Regions from separate parts of the Vagococcus xieshaowenii genome, predicted to be linked through region 2. Evidence: predicted binding sites of a transcription regulator. Region 2 holds the regulator's gene; the other holds the start of a gene.
The links. The regulator NrdR, encoded in region 2, represses ribonucleotide reductase genes. The targets are predictions, from matches to a motif close to ACACNATATATNGTGT.
Positions count from the first base shown of each region.

Region 1: a site for NrdR is predicted at 6,055-6,070, ahead of nrdH (glutaredoxin-like protein NrdH). Genes of this name have one in related genera too.

Region 1 covers NZ_CP038865.1:1,484,392-1,492,399, reverse strand. The annotation lists gene spxA (transcriptional regulator SpxA) at 243-641, shown strand; gene E4Z98_RS07195 (adaptor protein MecA) at 805-1,470, shown strand; gene E4Z98_RS07190 (YjjG family noncanonical pyrimidine nucleotidase) at 1,520-2,197, shown strand; gene nrdF (class 1b ribonucleoside-diphosphate reductase subunit beta) at 2,247-3,215, opposite strand; gene nrdE (class 1b ribonucleoside-diphosphate reductase subunit alpha) at 3,231-5,393, opposite strand; gene nrdI (class Ib ribonucleoside-diphosphate reductase assembly flavoprotein NrdI) at 5,371-5,751, opposite strand; gene nrdH (glutaredoxin-like protein NrdH) at 5,756-5,983, opposite strand; gene E4Z98_RS07165 (RrF2 family transcriptional regulator) at 6,349-6,819, shown strand; gene E4Z98_RS07160 (YhgE/Pip domain-containing protein) at 6,833-8,008, shown strand, end outside.
Region 2 covers NZ_CP038865.1:666,938-674,945, forward strand. The annotation lists gene murC (UDP-N-acetylmuramate--L-alanine ligase) at 1-502, shown strand, start outside; gene E4Z98_RS03295 (Bax inhibitor-1/YccA family protein) at 523-1,224, shown strand; gene polA (DNA polymerase I) at 1,342-3,996, shown strand; gene mutM (DNA-formamidopyrimidine glycosylase) at 4,063-4,893, shown strand; gene coaE (dephospho-CoA kinase) at 4,906-5,508, shown strand; gene nrdR (transcriptional regulator NrdR) at 5,622-6,107, shown strand; gene E4Z98_RS03320 (replication initiation and membrane attachment family protein) at 6,119-7,510, shown strand; gene dnaI (primosomal protein DnaI) at 7,510-8,008, shown strand, end outside.

The DNA of each region.
Region 1 (8,008 bases), 820 kb from region 2:
TCATCAAATTCCTTTCAACTCATTCTTTTATGATTATACTCTAAAAACAGAAAAAAAAATACCATAGTGTTTGAATAAAGAACCACAAAAAGATATTAAATATAAAGGACGTTTAATTTTTTGTCATATTATTATAATTGTATCTTAATAAAACGCTAGTAATCATCAACTTTTTACGTTATAATAAAGTGTATATAAAAGTTTTGTTGTTGGTAAAGTTTTGAAAAAGGGGTTGATTTTTAATGCTGATATTATACACATCTCCTAGTTGTACCTCATGTCGTAAGGCTCGTGCTTGGTTAGTTGAGCATGAAATTCCTTTCAAAGAACGAAATATATTTTCAGATCCGTTAAATATTACGGAATTGAAATCAATATTGAAGTTGACAGAAGATGGAACAGAGGAAATTATCTCTACCAGATCGAAAGTATTTCAGAAATTAGAAATGGATTTAGATGATTTACCTTTAGATGAACTTCTAAAATTAGTTCAAGAAAATCCAGGTTTATTAAGAAGACCTATTATGATTGATGAAAAGCGTCTTCAAGTTGGATTTAATGAAGATGAAATCAGACGATTCCTTCCAAGAGAAGTCAGAGCGTTAGAATTAAGACATGCTCAATTAATGGCTGGCTTATAAAATATTTAAAAGAAAAACTATTATCATAAATTTTTTAGGGGGAGTGACTATTACTGTCATTGCCCCATTCTGTGTTTTTCTTGATTTTATGGTTAGAATTGTGGATAATAGTATAAATAGTATAGTATAATGTAATTAGGATACAGAAAAGAGGTGTCGACCTATGGAAATGGAACGTATAAATGAAAACACCATTCGTGTATTAATTGAAAATGCAGACCTTGAAGCTAGAGGGGTAAGCTTTCTTGATTTATTAGGTAATCATAAAGAAATTGAAAACTTTTTTTACAGCATTTTAGAAGAAGTAGATATAGATGAGCAGTTTCAAGAAACTGATGCGGTGACTTTTCAAGTGCTACCAAATCGAAATGGTTTAGAACTGTTTATAAGTAAGAACTTAATGATGTCTGCGCCTGAAGATGATTCTGATGACCTTGACGAGTTTGAGGAAGAAACATCCTTTGCAGATTTTATTAAAAAGCAGTTTAATACAGCTCAAGAAACAAAAAATGATGATAATACAAATATAGGCAATATAGCGGTGTTAGATTATGTTTTTGAATTTTTATCATTTGAAGATTTAATTAGAATGGTAGACACATATCATTTTGAAGATAATTTGACAGATTTGTATGTGTTGAATCATCGTTATTATTTATCAATGAAATTTTTAACAAAATTAAAATCAGATAGAGCGATTAAAAATGACATTGCTTGTATATTAGAATTTGGTCATATTAGCCCAAAATCACCTGAATTACTTAAAGAATATGGTCAATTAATTATGAAAGATGACGCATTAGAACAAGTGAAACATTATTTTAAATAAACACAACAGTCGTCCATTACTGGGCGGCTTTTTTAGAAATGAGGAGCAAATGAGTTATTCAACCTTACTATTGGATTTAGATAATACCATTTTGAGTTTTGATCAAGCCGAACAATATGCTTTACGTAAAGTATTAGAACAACATGCTATTGAATGGCAGCAAGAATTATTTACTATGTATCATAACAAAAATAAAGCATTGTGGTTAGCTTTGGAGCAAGGAAAAGTGGAACGTGACTACGTATTATCTCAGCGTTTTGTTGAATTGTTCCAACAATTAGATTTAGAAGTTGATGGTAAAGCGATGGACCAAATGTTTCGTTCTTTTTTAACAGAAGAGATTTTTTTTATGCCTAATGCCAAAAAAGTATTAGATCAACTAAAAAAAGAAAAACAATTGTATGTAGTAACGAATGGGGTGGCTGTTACACAAAAAAAACGAATCCAAAAAGCTGGTTTAGAAGCGTATTTTAATGAGATCTTTATCTCAGAAGAAATTGGCTATCAAAAACCATCACCGTTGTTCTTTAAACACGTTTTAGGCTCAATTGAGGAGAAAGACTTACAAGATATCTTAATGATAGGAGATAGCTTGTCAGCTGATATATTGGGTGGTAATCAAGTGGGGATTGATACATGTTGGTATTCTAATGAAAAAGTAGGAAAAAAAATTCAACCAACCTATCATATCCAACAGTTAGATGAATTAATCATGTTAGTTAACTGAAAAAAGTAGCAATCAAAAATTGATAAACAATTTTTGATTGCTACTTTTTTTACATGCCGATTAAGTAATCATCGTCTTTCATTGCTTCAACGCTACCTAATAGGTAACCATTTCCGACTTGTGAAAAGAAATCATGATTAGAAGTACCCGTTGAAATACCATTCATGACAATCGGGTTAACATCGTTTGCAGTATCTGGGAATAAAGCATTAAAGCCTAAATTCATTAAAGCTTTATTGGCATTGTAACGTAAGAAAGTTTTTACTTCTTCTGTCCAACCAACGCCGTCGTATAATAACTCTGTATAACGTTCTTCATTTTCATAAAGATCATATAATAGGTTGTATACCCAGTCTTCCATTTGCTGTTGCTCTTCTTCAGATAATTCATTGAATCCCAATTGGAATTTGTAGCCAATGTACGTGCCATGCACAGATTCATCACGAATAATTAATTTGATGATTTCTGCAACGTTAGGTAATTTATTATTACCTAAGTAATAAAGAGGGGTATAGAATCCTGAATAGAATAAGAAAGTTTCTAAGAAAACACTTGCTACTTTTTTCTCCAAAGCAGAACCCGTACGGTAAATATCATTGACCATTTTGGCTTTCTTTTGCAGAAACTCGTTTGTATTTGTCCATTCGAAAATTTCATCAATTTCTGATTTTGTATTCAAGGTACTAAAAATAGATGAATAACTTTTAGCATGAACAGATTCCATAAATTGAATGTTGTTTAATACCGCTTCTTCATGAGGAGTGCGACAATCGTTACGAATCGCCTCGACACCACTTTCAGATTGTACGGTATCTAATAAGGTTAGTCCACCAAATACATAGCCGACTAAATCTTTTTCTTGTTGAGATAATTTACGCCAATCATCTAAATCATTTGAAAGAGGGATACGCGTATCTAACCAAAATTGTTCAGTTAATTTTTCCCAAGTTGATTTATCAATAATATCTTCAATGGCATTCCAGTTTATCGCAGCATAATATGTTTCTTCACGACTCATCGTCCAATTCCTCCTCTAAATGACACAGCTTTCACATTGGTTACTTCCGATTTCTTCTTCGTCTTCAGTGAAAGTACGGACATAATAAATTGATTTAATTCCTTGATGGAAGGCATAGTGACGTAAAATATTTAGGTCACGTGTTGTTTGTTTAGTTGTATCAGCTTTCCATTCATATAAGCCTTCTGGCAGTTCAGAACGCATGAATAATGTTAAACTCATTCCTTGGTCTACGTGTTTTTGAGCGGCAGCGTAAACATCAATGACGCGACGCATATCCATATCATAAGCAGAGGTATAGTAAGGAAGTGTTTCATTACTTAAATATGGTGCTGGGTAATAAATTTTTCCGATTTTCTTTTCTTGGCGTTCTTCAATTAAACGAGTAATAGGATGAATGCTTGCGCTTGTATCGTTAATATAAGAAATTGAGCCGTTAGGAGCTACTGCCAATCGGTTTTGATGGTATAAGCCATTTGTTTGTACAGCTTCGCTTAATGCTTGCCAATCAGCGGCATTTGGCACAAAAATACCTTCAAATAGTTCTTTAATCTTATCAGATTGAGGTAATACTGGTTCGTTGATGTAACGTTCGAAATATTTTCCAGACGCATAATCTGAATGTTCGAAATTATGGAAAGATTGACCGCGCTCTTTTGCAATTTGATTGCTTTCAACTAATGTCCAGTAATTTAATAAGCTAAAATAAACATCAGTGAATTCAATTGATTCTGGTGAACCATAAGCCATTTGGTTTTTAGCAAAGTATGAATGTAAGCCCATTGCACCTAAACCAATTGTATGATTTAAGCTGTTTCCATTCTTAATAGAAGGGACAGCATCGATACTTGAAGCATCCGTAATAAAGGTTAATGCACGTGTCATTGTTCGAACAGATTGTCCAAAATCTTGACTGTTCATTAAGTTAGGAATATTAGTTGACCCTAAGTTACAGCTAATATCTGTACCCATTACTTCATATTCTTGTCGATCATTTAAGACAGAGGGGGTTTGAACTTGTAAAATTTCAGAACATAAGTTACTCATAATGATTTTGCCATCAATTGGATTTTGACGGTTGGCTTCATCAATATTGATAATATAAGGGTAACCAGATTCTTGTTGTAATTTACTGATTTCGTTTTCTAAATCACGTGCTTTAATTTTTGTTTTACGAATATTAGGGTTAGCGACTAATTCATCGTATTTTTCCGAAATGTTCATGTATGAGTACGGAACACCATATTCACGTTCAATACTATAAGGGCTAAATAAGTACATGTCTTCATTTTTACGAGTTAACTCATAAAATTTATCAGGGACAGTTAAACCTAATGAAAGTGTTTTAACTCGTACTTTTTCATCCGCATTTTCTTTTTTAGTAGAAAGAAACATTTCAATATCTGGATGGAAAACGTCTAAATAAACCACACCGGCTCCTTGACGTTGTCCTAATTGGTTAGAATAGCTGAAGCTATCTTCAAACAATTTCATAACGGGAACCACACCACTTGCCGCGCCTTCATAGCCTTTAATTGGAGCACCAGCTTCACGTAGGTTAGAAAGTGAAATTCCAACACCACCACCAATACGTGATAATTGCAGCGCACTGTTAATGCCACGCCCAATGCTATTCATGTCATCAGTTAATTGTAGTAGGAAACATGAAACTAATTCACCACGACGTTTACGACCAGCATTTAAAAACGAAGGAGTAGCCGGTTGATAGCGTTGATAAATCATTTCTTCAGCAATATTCATTGCTAGCGATTCGTTACCATCGGCAAAGTACAAGGCATTAAAGGCAACACGATCTTCGTAGCGCTCTAAGTACATTGAGCCATCATTACTTTTTAATGCATATTGTGAATAAAATTTATATGCGGCCATGAATGATTTGAATTCAAAGTTTTGAGCAAATAAATAATCATATAATGACGTAATAAATGTCATGGAATACTTCTCAATAAATTCAGATTCGATAAATTCATGTGCGATTAAATAATTAATTTTTTCTTCGACTGTGTTGAATGTCATAGTATTAGGTTCAACATTTTCTTTAAAGAAAGCATCTAAAGCCTCTTTATCCTTGTTCAATGGAATTTGACCATTAACAGGACGATTGATTTCGTTATTTAGTTCAAAATAAGTAACATTACTTAGTTCTTTTAGACTCAATTTCCTTCACTACTTTCTTAAAGTTTTTTACATCTTCTTCCGTGCCACTAAATTCAAATTCGAATAATAGAGGGATGTTATAATCACGAGATATATCTTTGGCAGTAAAAATAAAAAGGTCCGCAAAGTTTCGGTTTCCACCACCTGCGACACCAAGAATATTTTCACGATTTGTTTTGTACTCAATAAAATCGTTCACTACTTCTGTAACGTCTTCGTCATAAGTAGGAACGACTAGAATATAAGGCTCTTTCAATTCATTGAAAGGATTTGTTGGATCAATTTCATATGATGGGGCGTCTAATTTCTTAATGAAGCGACGAGTTTGCCCAGTTAAGGTAAAATAGACAAGTTTCATTATATTAAACCGCCAATGCACGCAATTGATCAGGTCGGAAACCTACAATTGTTACAGCACTATTGGTTAATACTGGAACTGAACGATGTCCTTGTTCTTTTAACCAATCAACATATTGTGGTTGCTCATCGATATTGATTTCATTATATGATAAATGTTTTTCGCTTAAAAAGCGTTTTGTCATTTTACATTGAGGACAATTATTTTTGGTATATAGCGTTAATTCATTCATTGTGGTTACCTCCGTGCGATTTGTTTTATAATACTAAGTATACCGTCATTTAATTAAAAGTCAAAGGAAAAACACAATATATTGTGTCCCGAACGTTCGGTAAATACTACCGTTTGTGTTTTGTGGATAGTGTGGAAAACTATTAAGAAGTGTAGTGTGACGTGTTTTCTTATTTGTTTACATGGGGATAAGTATGAAATAAAGAATGTATCAGCCTAAATTATTTGAGAAAAAAAAGACAAAAAATTACAAATCGTGTTCTTGAAATAAAAAATGATAGTTTCTTGAAAATAAATAGTTGTATTATGGATAAAAAAAGTCTATAATCATTGTAGATAAAAAAAGTCTATAATGAAGGTGAAAAAATGAAATTAACATTTGCAACAGAACAAGCCATTGCCGTTGTCGCACTGATGGCAACTCAAGAGCCTGAAATTGCTCTATCATCAGAAAGTATTTATCAGAAATTAAATTTATCAAAAAGTTATGTTCAAAAATTATTAAGAAAATTAGTGGTTGCTAATATTATTTCTGGAGCAACTGGGAATAATGGTGGCTTTAAATTAGATAAATCATTGGAGTCAATCACACTATATGATGTGGTTTCAGCGATTGAAGGCGAATTTATTTCGCTATCTAATTCTGGCATATTAGAAGAGGCATTTGCTAATTTTGGGGTACAAGCTAAAGAAGGTCATCAAGTTATTGCAAAATATTTTAATGAAGCCGATGTTGTATGGATAAACCATTTAAAATCTGTTAATGTGAAATTAATAATGGAAGAAGTTTTTGGTGTGAAAAAAAATGTGGTATTCCATGATTGGAATAATGAGTAAGGAAGGTATAAAGATGAGTCGAATGAAAAAAGTGTTGGAGTTATATCGCCTAGATTGGCGACGTGTTTATCAAAATAAATTAACATTACTATTAATAATCGCATTGATGATTATTCCTTCATTATATGCGTGGTTTAATATCGCGGCGTTGTGGGATCCGTACTCTAATACGGGTGATATTAAAGTTGCCATTTTATCCGAAGATAAACAAGCTGGTGTGATGGATCAATCGGTTAATATTGGAGATGAGATGATTGCAAATTTGAAGAAAAATGATAGTTTTTCTTGGCAATTTGTTAACTCCAAAGCAGAACTTAATAAAGGGGTTAAAAGTGGGGAATACTATGCAGGGATATTAATTCCTAGTGATTTTTCAAAGAATTTATTAAGTTTTGTGAATGGTGAAATAAAAAAACCAGAAATTGAGTACCAAGTGAACCAAAAAATCAATGCCATTGCACCTAAAGTGACCGATAAAGGTGCAAGTACGATTCAGTCTACTATTTCAACCGAATTTATCGATACGGTAAGTAAAACAGTCTTTCAAACATTAAATGATGCAGGTTATAAGATTGACGAAAGTTTACCTATGTTAAATAAAGTGACAAGTAAAATTTTATTAGTGGATGATCATTTGGCTGAGATTGATGGTTATACGAATAAAATTACTGAATTAAACGATAAATTCCCTGAGTATAAAGAAAAATTAGATAAAGCAAATGAAGTGGTGGATTATTTACCGAAAGTTAAAGAAGTGGGCGATAAACTAGTCTTGTTGAATGAGAAAATGCCAGAAATCAAAAAAGCTGGTGAACTAGTTGTATCCCTTCAAGGTAAAACTGATCAAATAGTAGATGCTGGTAAACAAATTAAAACGATTGATGAAGAATTTGATCAAATTGTTGAGACGTTAAATAAGGCAATAGATACCTCTAAAAAGGGTTTAAAAATTATCGAACAAGCACAAGAGATGTTGCCACAAGTGAATCAATTTGTTGATCAAGCCAATAATACCTTACCAACAGTTATTGATGAAGTGGGTAAAGTTAAAGAAGCATTACCTCAAATTGGTCAAGGGATCACATCTGGGTTGAACGTTTTAATATTAGTAAGCCAAAGTGTCAATAATGCGGCGAATGATTTGAGCCAATTTTTAAATGAAACAGATTTTAATGATCAAAGTAAGGCG
Region 2 (8,008 bases):
TGGTCATTTAGAAGGGTTAGATGATAAAGAAGTTGCAAAAGAATTGCTAACATTTAATGGTGTAAAGCGTCGCTTCACTGAGAAAAAAGTGAGTGATATGATTATTGTTGACGATTATGCCCATCATCCAGCAGAAATTCAAGCAACGATTGATGGCGCGCGTCAAAAATATCCAGAAAAAGAAATTATTGCTGTATTCCAACCGCATACATTCACACGTACGGTTGCTCTAATTGATGAGTTTGCGACGTCATTAGATTTAGCTGATAAAGTTTATTTATGTGATATTTTCGGATCAGCTCGTGAAACGCAAGGCGAAGTAAAAATTGAAGACTTAGGCGCGAAAATTTCTAAAGGTGGTTCGGTTATTAAAGAACAAAACGTGTCACCGTTATTAGATCATGAAGATGCAGTAATTATTTTTATGGGTGCTGGAGATGTACAAAAATTTGAAATCGCCTATGAAAAATTATTAACAAGTTCAAGTAGAAATAATATGTAAAATATAAAGGAGTGTTGTTGTTGAACAATCATTTAGAAACAAATCAAGTAACGTCAACTAGAGGAAGCTTAGCGGAATTTTATACACGCGTGTATGCGATTTTAGCAATCGGAGTCATGGTAAGTAGTGTGACAGCTTATGCAGTCTCAACTATTTTTTACGAACAAATGGCTAGTTTCTTAACAAATGTGCCATATGGTTTTGGTGTTTTGTGGATTATTGAAATTGCCTTAGTGTTGTTTTTAGGTTTTAAATCATTTACTAAACCTGTCATGGCAACTGGTGGATTTATCCTTTATTCATTAATTAACGGGATTACCTTAAGTTATACGATGATGTATTACGGTATCGAAACAATGGGACAAGCATTCTTAGCTGCTTCTGCTACATTTGCTGCAATGGCAATTTTTGGAAGTCGTACAAAGCAAGATTTATCACCTTTAGGACGTGCCGCTTACATTGCGTTAATTGGGATTATTATCTCAGCGATTATTAACTTCTTTGTTGGTAGTTCAGCATTTGATTTCTTTATTACTTCTTTAACCATTTTAGTCTTTGCTGGTTTAACAGCGTATGATCATCAAATGATCAAAGTTTACTATCATAATGCTCAACAAAATCAACAAAGTTTAGCAGGAGTCGCAGTCTTTTGTGCGTTACAATTGTACATGGACTTTATCAATTTATTAATTGCCTTTGCAAGAATTTTTGGAAAAGATTAATAATAGTAATGAATACAAGACAGGTTATTCGGCAAATTGTCAAATAGCCTGTCTTTTCTCTTTGTTCGTAACGTGAACTTTGTTAGAATAGAGACAATAGATTAAAGGAGAATAAGAATGCCTAATAAAAATAAATTACTTTTAGTAGACGGTAACAGCGTGGCGTTTCGCGCGTTTTTTGCCTTGTATCAATCGCTAAGTCGCTTCAAAAATAGTAGCGGTTTACATACAAATGCTATCTATGCTTTCCATAATATGATGGGAAATATTATGGACAAAGAGCAACCAACGCATGTATTAGTCGCGTTTGATGCAGGGAAAACAACGTTCCGTCATGAGACATTTGAAGAATATAAAGCTGGACGTTCAAAAACACCAAGCGAATTTAAAGAACAAATGCCGTATATTCGTGAGATGTGTTTAGCCTTAGGGATCCAATATTATGAGTTAGAGAATTACGAAGCCGATGATATTATCGGTACATTGGCTAAGCATGTGAGTAAAGAAGAATTTGATGTTGTCGTGCTATCAGGTGATAAAGATTTAACACAGTTAGCTGATGATCACATTCGCGTTGAGGTAACAGTTAAAGGAGTAAGTGAACTAGAATCTTATACGCCAGAACACATTCGTGAAAAATATGGCTTAGAACCTATGCAAATTGTTGATATGAAAGGCTTAGCTGGAGATAGTTCAGATAATTTGCCTGGTGTGACGGGAATTGGCGAAAAAACAGCGATTACTTTATTGAAAGAATACGGTAGCGTTGAAGGGGTTTATGACCACATTGATGAAATGAAAAAAAGTAAGAGAAAAGAAAACCTTATTAATGACAAAGAAAACGCCTTGATGAGTAAAGAACTAGCGACGATTAATATTGAAGCACCGATTACTATTACAGTGGATGACCTTAAATATGAAGGTAAAGACACAGAAAAGTTAGTTGCGCTGTACAAAGAAATGGATTTCAAAACGTTTTTATCTAAATTAGATACTGGCGATTATCATGATGTCAGTGATGAATTAGAAGAAATTATTTATGAAGTGGTAACAGAACCGACAGCTGATATGTTTGAACCAGGTATGAGCGTTTATCTAGAAATGTTGGAAGATAATTATCATTTAGCAGATATAATTGGGGTAACCTGGGGAAATGAAGGGAAACGCTACGTAGCGATTGGAGATGAAATATTAAGCCATGAAGCGATGATTACCTGGTTAGAAGATGACACATTAACAAAAGCCACTTACGATGCAAAAGCTCATATTGTAGCGTTAAATCGCTATGGCATTCAAGTTAAAGGTGTGACGTTTGATAGCTTACTAGCTGCCTATTTATTAGATACAAACGATAAGAGTGAAGATTTAGCAGAGGTTGCTTATCACTATGATTATAAAGCAATTGAAACCGATGAAAAAATTTACGGTAAAGGTGCTAAACGTGGCGTACCTGAAGACGAAATCTTGACGGACCATTTAGCACGTAAAGTCGCAACGCTGAATTATTTAGCACCAGTATTAAAAGCCCACCTAGCTGAAAAAAATCAAGAAAAGTTATTTTATGATATGGAATTACCATTATCATTTGTCTTGGCAAAAATGGAAATACAAGGAATTCGTGTCAATGCGCAAACATTGATGACCATGCAACAAGAGTTTGCTGTTATTTTAACCGAAATTGAGTCGCGCATTTATGAGATGGCAGGTGAAGAATTTAATATTAATTCTCCTAAGCAATTAGGGGTGATTTTGTTTGAAAAAATGCAATTGCCAGTTATAAAGAAAACAAAAACAGGCTATTCAACGGCTGTAGATGTGCTAGAGCAGTTAAAGGACCAAGCGCCGATTGTCGAAGAAATTTTACACTACCGACAAATCGCAAAAATTCAATCAACTTATGTTGAAGGATTACTAAAAGTGATCAATCCAAATGATAATAAAATTCATACACGTTATGTACAGACGTTAACCCAAACTGGACGATTAAGTTCGGTAGATCCTAATTTACAAAATATTCCAATTCGTTTAGAAGAAGGTCGTAAAATCCGTCAGGCGTTCATTCCTAGAGAAGAAGGTTGGGAAATTTTCTCATCAGATTATTCTCAAATTGAATTACGCGTTTTAGCTGATATTTCGCAAGATGAACATTTAAGACAAGCATTTATAGAAGACCAAGATATTCATACGAGTACCGCAATGAGGGTGTTTGATATTGCTAATCCTGACGACGTCGATGGGAATATTCGTCGACAAGCAAAAGCTGTCAATTTTGGTGTTGTGTATGGGATTAGTGACTACGGATTATCTCAAAATTTAGGGATTACTAGAAAAGAAGCAAAAGACTTTATTGATACGTACTTTGAAAAGTATCCGGGTGTCAAAACATACATGAAAGAAATTGTTCGTGAAGCTAAAGAGCAAGGCTATGTTGAAACGCTATGGCATCGTCGTCGTTACTTGCCTGATATTAATTCACGTAACTTTAACGTTCGTTCATTTGCAGAGCGCACAGCTATCAACACGCCTATTCAAGGGAGTGCTGCCGATATTTTAAAATTAGCTATGATTGAAATTGATCAGCGTTTAGAAAAAGAGCAGTTACAAGCCACAATGCTATTACAAGTGCACGATGAACTTGTCTTTGAAGCACCAAGTGAAGAGATACCGGCACTTGAAGCGTTAGTAAAAGATGTTATGGAAAATATTGGAACATTTAGTGTGCCGTTAAAAGCAGACAGTAGCTTTGGTCCAACCTGGTACGAAGCTAAATAAATAATAATTAATCGAAAGGAGATGTGATCAAATCACACCTCCTTTATTTAGAAAGTAGTGAAAAAAATGCCAGAATTACCAGAAGTAGAAGCCGTTAGAACAGGATTAGAATTACTTGTTATTGGTAAACAAGTAGAAGAAGTGGTCGTATTATGGCCAAGTATTATTGAATCACCAGAAGTGGATGTTTTTAAAAGTGAACTAGTTGGTCAGACGATTGAAGAGATGAGACGCCGTGGGAAGTTTTTAATTTTTAAGTGGACGAATTATGACATGATTTCTCATCTACGAATGGAAGGGAAATATGAAGTTCATCAACAAACAGATGCCATTGATAAACATACTCATGTCATCTTTAAATTTACTGATGGCACGGAATTACGTTATTTAGATGTTCGTAAGTTTGGCAGAATGACATTACTGCCTAAAGATACCGCGCTAAATTATAAAGGAATTACTAAATTAGGGCCAGAACCAACACCTGAAACATTTACGTTAGAGCCTTTTAAGACAAGTTTAAAAAAATATCATAAAGCCATTAAGCCTCTATTATTGGATCAAAAATTAGTAACTGGATTAGGCAATATTTATGTAGATGAAGCCTTATTTGAAGCTCAGATTCACCCTGAACAGCCAGCAGATAGCTTGACGACAAAAGAAGTAACACGTTTGTATCAAAGTATTATTGATGTGTTAGCTAGAGCTGTAGAAGCAGGAGGAACGACCATTAGGAGTTATAAAAATGCGTTAGGCGAGGCAGGTAAATTTCAAGTGTCTCTCAATGCCTATGGTCTTACAGGGGAGCCTTGTAAACGTTGTGGTACACCGATTGTTAAAACCAAAGTTGCTCAAAGAGGGACACATTTTTGTCCAAATTGTCAAAAAATTCATCGTTAGGGGAGTGAGGAAATGACGTATATATTAGGACTAACAGGTGGTATTGCAACGGGTAAATCAACTGTCAGTCAAATGTTCAGCCAAAAAAATATTCCAATAATTGATGCGGATTTAATCGCTAGAGAAGTTGTTGAACCTGGGACAACAGGATTAGAACAAGTAGTGGCCATATTTGGTCAAGAGATGTTGAATGAAGAAGGCTCGTTAAATCGCAAAAAATTAGGAGAACTGGTTTTTTCAGAAGAACAGGCATTAGAAAAACTAAATGCTATTTTGGGGAAAGAAATAAGACGAGTCATTCTTGAACGAATTGAGGAACGTCGTAGCGAAGAGCACCTAATGATGGTAGTTGATATCCCGCTTCTTTATGAAAATGGCTATGAAACACTAATGGACGCGGTGATGGTGGTTTATCTTCCAGTGGACGTACAACGGGAACGCTTGATGCAGCGTGATAAGCTGAATAAGCAACAAGCAAACGAGCGTTTATCCAGTCAATGGTCAATCGAACGTAAAAAAGAACGTGCCGATTTTATAATTGATAATACAGGAACAATTTTTGAAACGCAGAAGCAAGTAGACAATTGGTTGCAAAAAAAATACAAATCCTTATAAAATAAGGGATATACAACTATACCAACTACGTGAAAGCATGTTACAATGAAGGCAGATAAATTGTAAATAATGAGTTTATGATAGATAAAATAATCTAAGTTGAGGTGAAAAACATGCAATGTCCAAAATGTCAGTATAACGGTTCCCGCGTTGTGGATAGCCGACCATCTGATGAGAATCGTGCAATTCGAAGAAGAAGAGAGTGTGAAAGCTGTGGTTTTCGTTTTACAACTTTTGAAAGAATTGAAGCTACACCTGTATTAGTGATTAAAAAAGACGGTAAACGTGAGGAGTTTAATCGCGAAAAAATCTTACGAGGACTGATTCGTTCTGCCGAAAAACGTCCTGTTTCTCTTGAACAAATGGAAAATGTAGTAGATAAGGTAGAAAATCGTGTGCGCTCGCTAGGCGAAAATGAAGTTCCAACTAGCTTGATTGGTGAATATGTGATGGAATATTTAGTAGATTTAGATGAAATTGCATATATTCGCTTTGCGAGTGTCTATCGTCAATTTAAAGATGTGAGTGTCTTTATCGAAGAAATGCAAGAAATGGTAAATAAGGGTCAAGATGAAGGGACCACAATGGAAACAGAGTAGGGGATGTTAGTATGGGGAATAAGGGAAGAGAATTGAAGGCAAAAGATACCTTCTTTGTTCAATTAACAGAGTTAGTTTCTGACGTGGATTTAAACGTATTAAATACGCTTTATCGACCGTTATTAGGGACGAAAGCCTTTGGTTTGTATCATGCCTTTTACATGATGACGCCTCATTATCCATTTGAGAGTTTAGAAACGTTTCACTCTGATTTGTTTTCAGAATGTGACTTAGGGTTACTAGATTTTGTGGAAGCACGAAAAAAACTAGAAGCCTTAGGTCTATTACGCGTTTTTGTCCAAACTGAAAATGAAACACAAACGTTTCTTTATCGAGTAGAAAAACCAATGAGTTATCATGCGTTTCTTAAAGATGATATGTTATCACTTATGTTATTAGATCGAGTTGGACAACGTCGATTTGAACGACTTATGCAAGAAATTCCACAGCGTGCAAGCCTACCGGATGGTTACCATGAAGTCACTACCAAATTTGTTGATGTTTATCAACCAAGTAGGTTAGGCGTATCAGCTAAGCCAAAGGAGGTTGCTACTGTTCAAGAGGAAATGTCGATTTCTAAACGGCCAACATTTATCCAACCAGAAACATTTGACTGGTCTTATTTTGAACAATTGATGGCGCGTTATAATTTAGTACCGCATCACTTATTAACGATTAAAAATGAATTATTAGCCATTCATCAACAATATGGTTTTGATGAACTAACGTTAAGAAATTACCTAGCTAATTTTGTTGATTATACAACGAATGAGATTGAGATGAAGAAGTTCAAATATGCGTTAGTTAATCGTTCTACTCAACAAGTAGAGCCAGCCACTCAAGTAGGAGAAGTTGTCTCGTCAAATAAACCCGTCATTCAGGAGGATACTAAGGCGTTACAAAGCTTAAATGAGCAAGAACGTCATCTTGTCATCTCTAGTAACGAATATGCACCAATGGAGTTCTTAGAAGCTATCAAATCGGATAAGAAGGGGTCTGTGGTCATTACAGAGCGTTGGGCGATTGAAAAATTAGTAAAACAATCGGGATTATCTAATAGTGTGATTAATATTTTAATTCATTATTTATTATCTGTTCAGAATAAGGCAACCTTTGAAGAAATCACAGCCTTTAAAATTGCCAATGATTGGTCACAATCAGGCGTAAAAACGCCTGCTGATGCAATTAACCGGACAAAGAAAACGTATCACGATAAACAAAATAAAACGAAAAATGTACAGTATAATAATAAAACATATAACAATAAACCCGTCCGTAAAGAAACATTGCCGGATTGGGTGAACCAAGAAACAAAAGAAACGAAAATGTCTGCTGAAAAGCAAGCCTTGATGAGAGAAAAGTTGCGACAAATGCGACAAAAAGGAAAAGATGGTGAGAAATAATGGAAAATTTAGGCGATGAAATGAAAAAAGTTATGCGTCATAATGCGTGGCAAGATCGTTATCAACATTTGGTTGATACCGTGATGCAAGACAAGTATGTGCAACGTTTTTTATCAGAGAATGAAGACAAAATCACACAGGAATTAGTAGAAAAAAGCTATGCTAAACTGTATGAATTTGTCCAAGAAAGACGCAAATTTGATGAAGGAAGTCCTTCAATGATTGCCCCAGGCTATGAGCCAATTTTATTTCTAAACTATCGTTCAATTGATGTGACTTATGTTCCGACGAATGAATTGTTAGCCAAGCAAGAAGCTGATGCAATTAAGCGTCGTGTGAAAGCCATTGATATTCCCAAAGACGTACGTGACGCGACGTTTGATGCGTTTGAACTAACCGATGAACGAGAACATGCGTATTCAGAATGTGTGGATTTTGTGAATCATTACATTGAACAGCCAAAAATTTTCCGACAAGGTCTTTATTTACAAGGTTCTT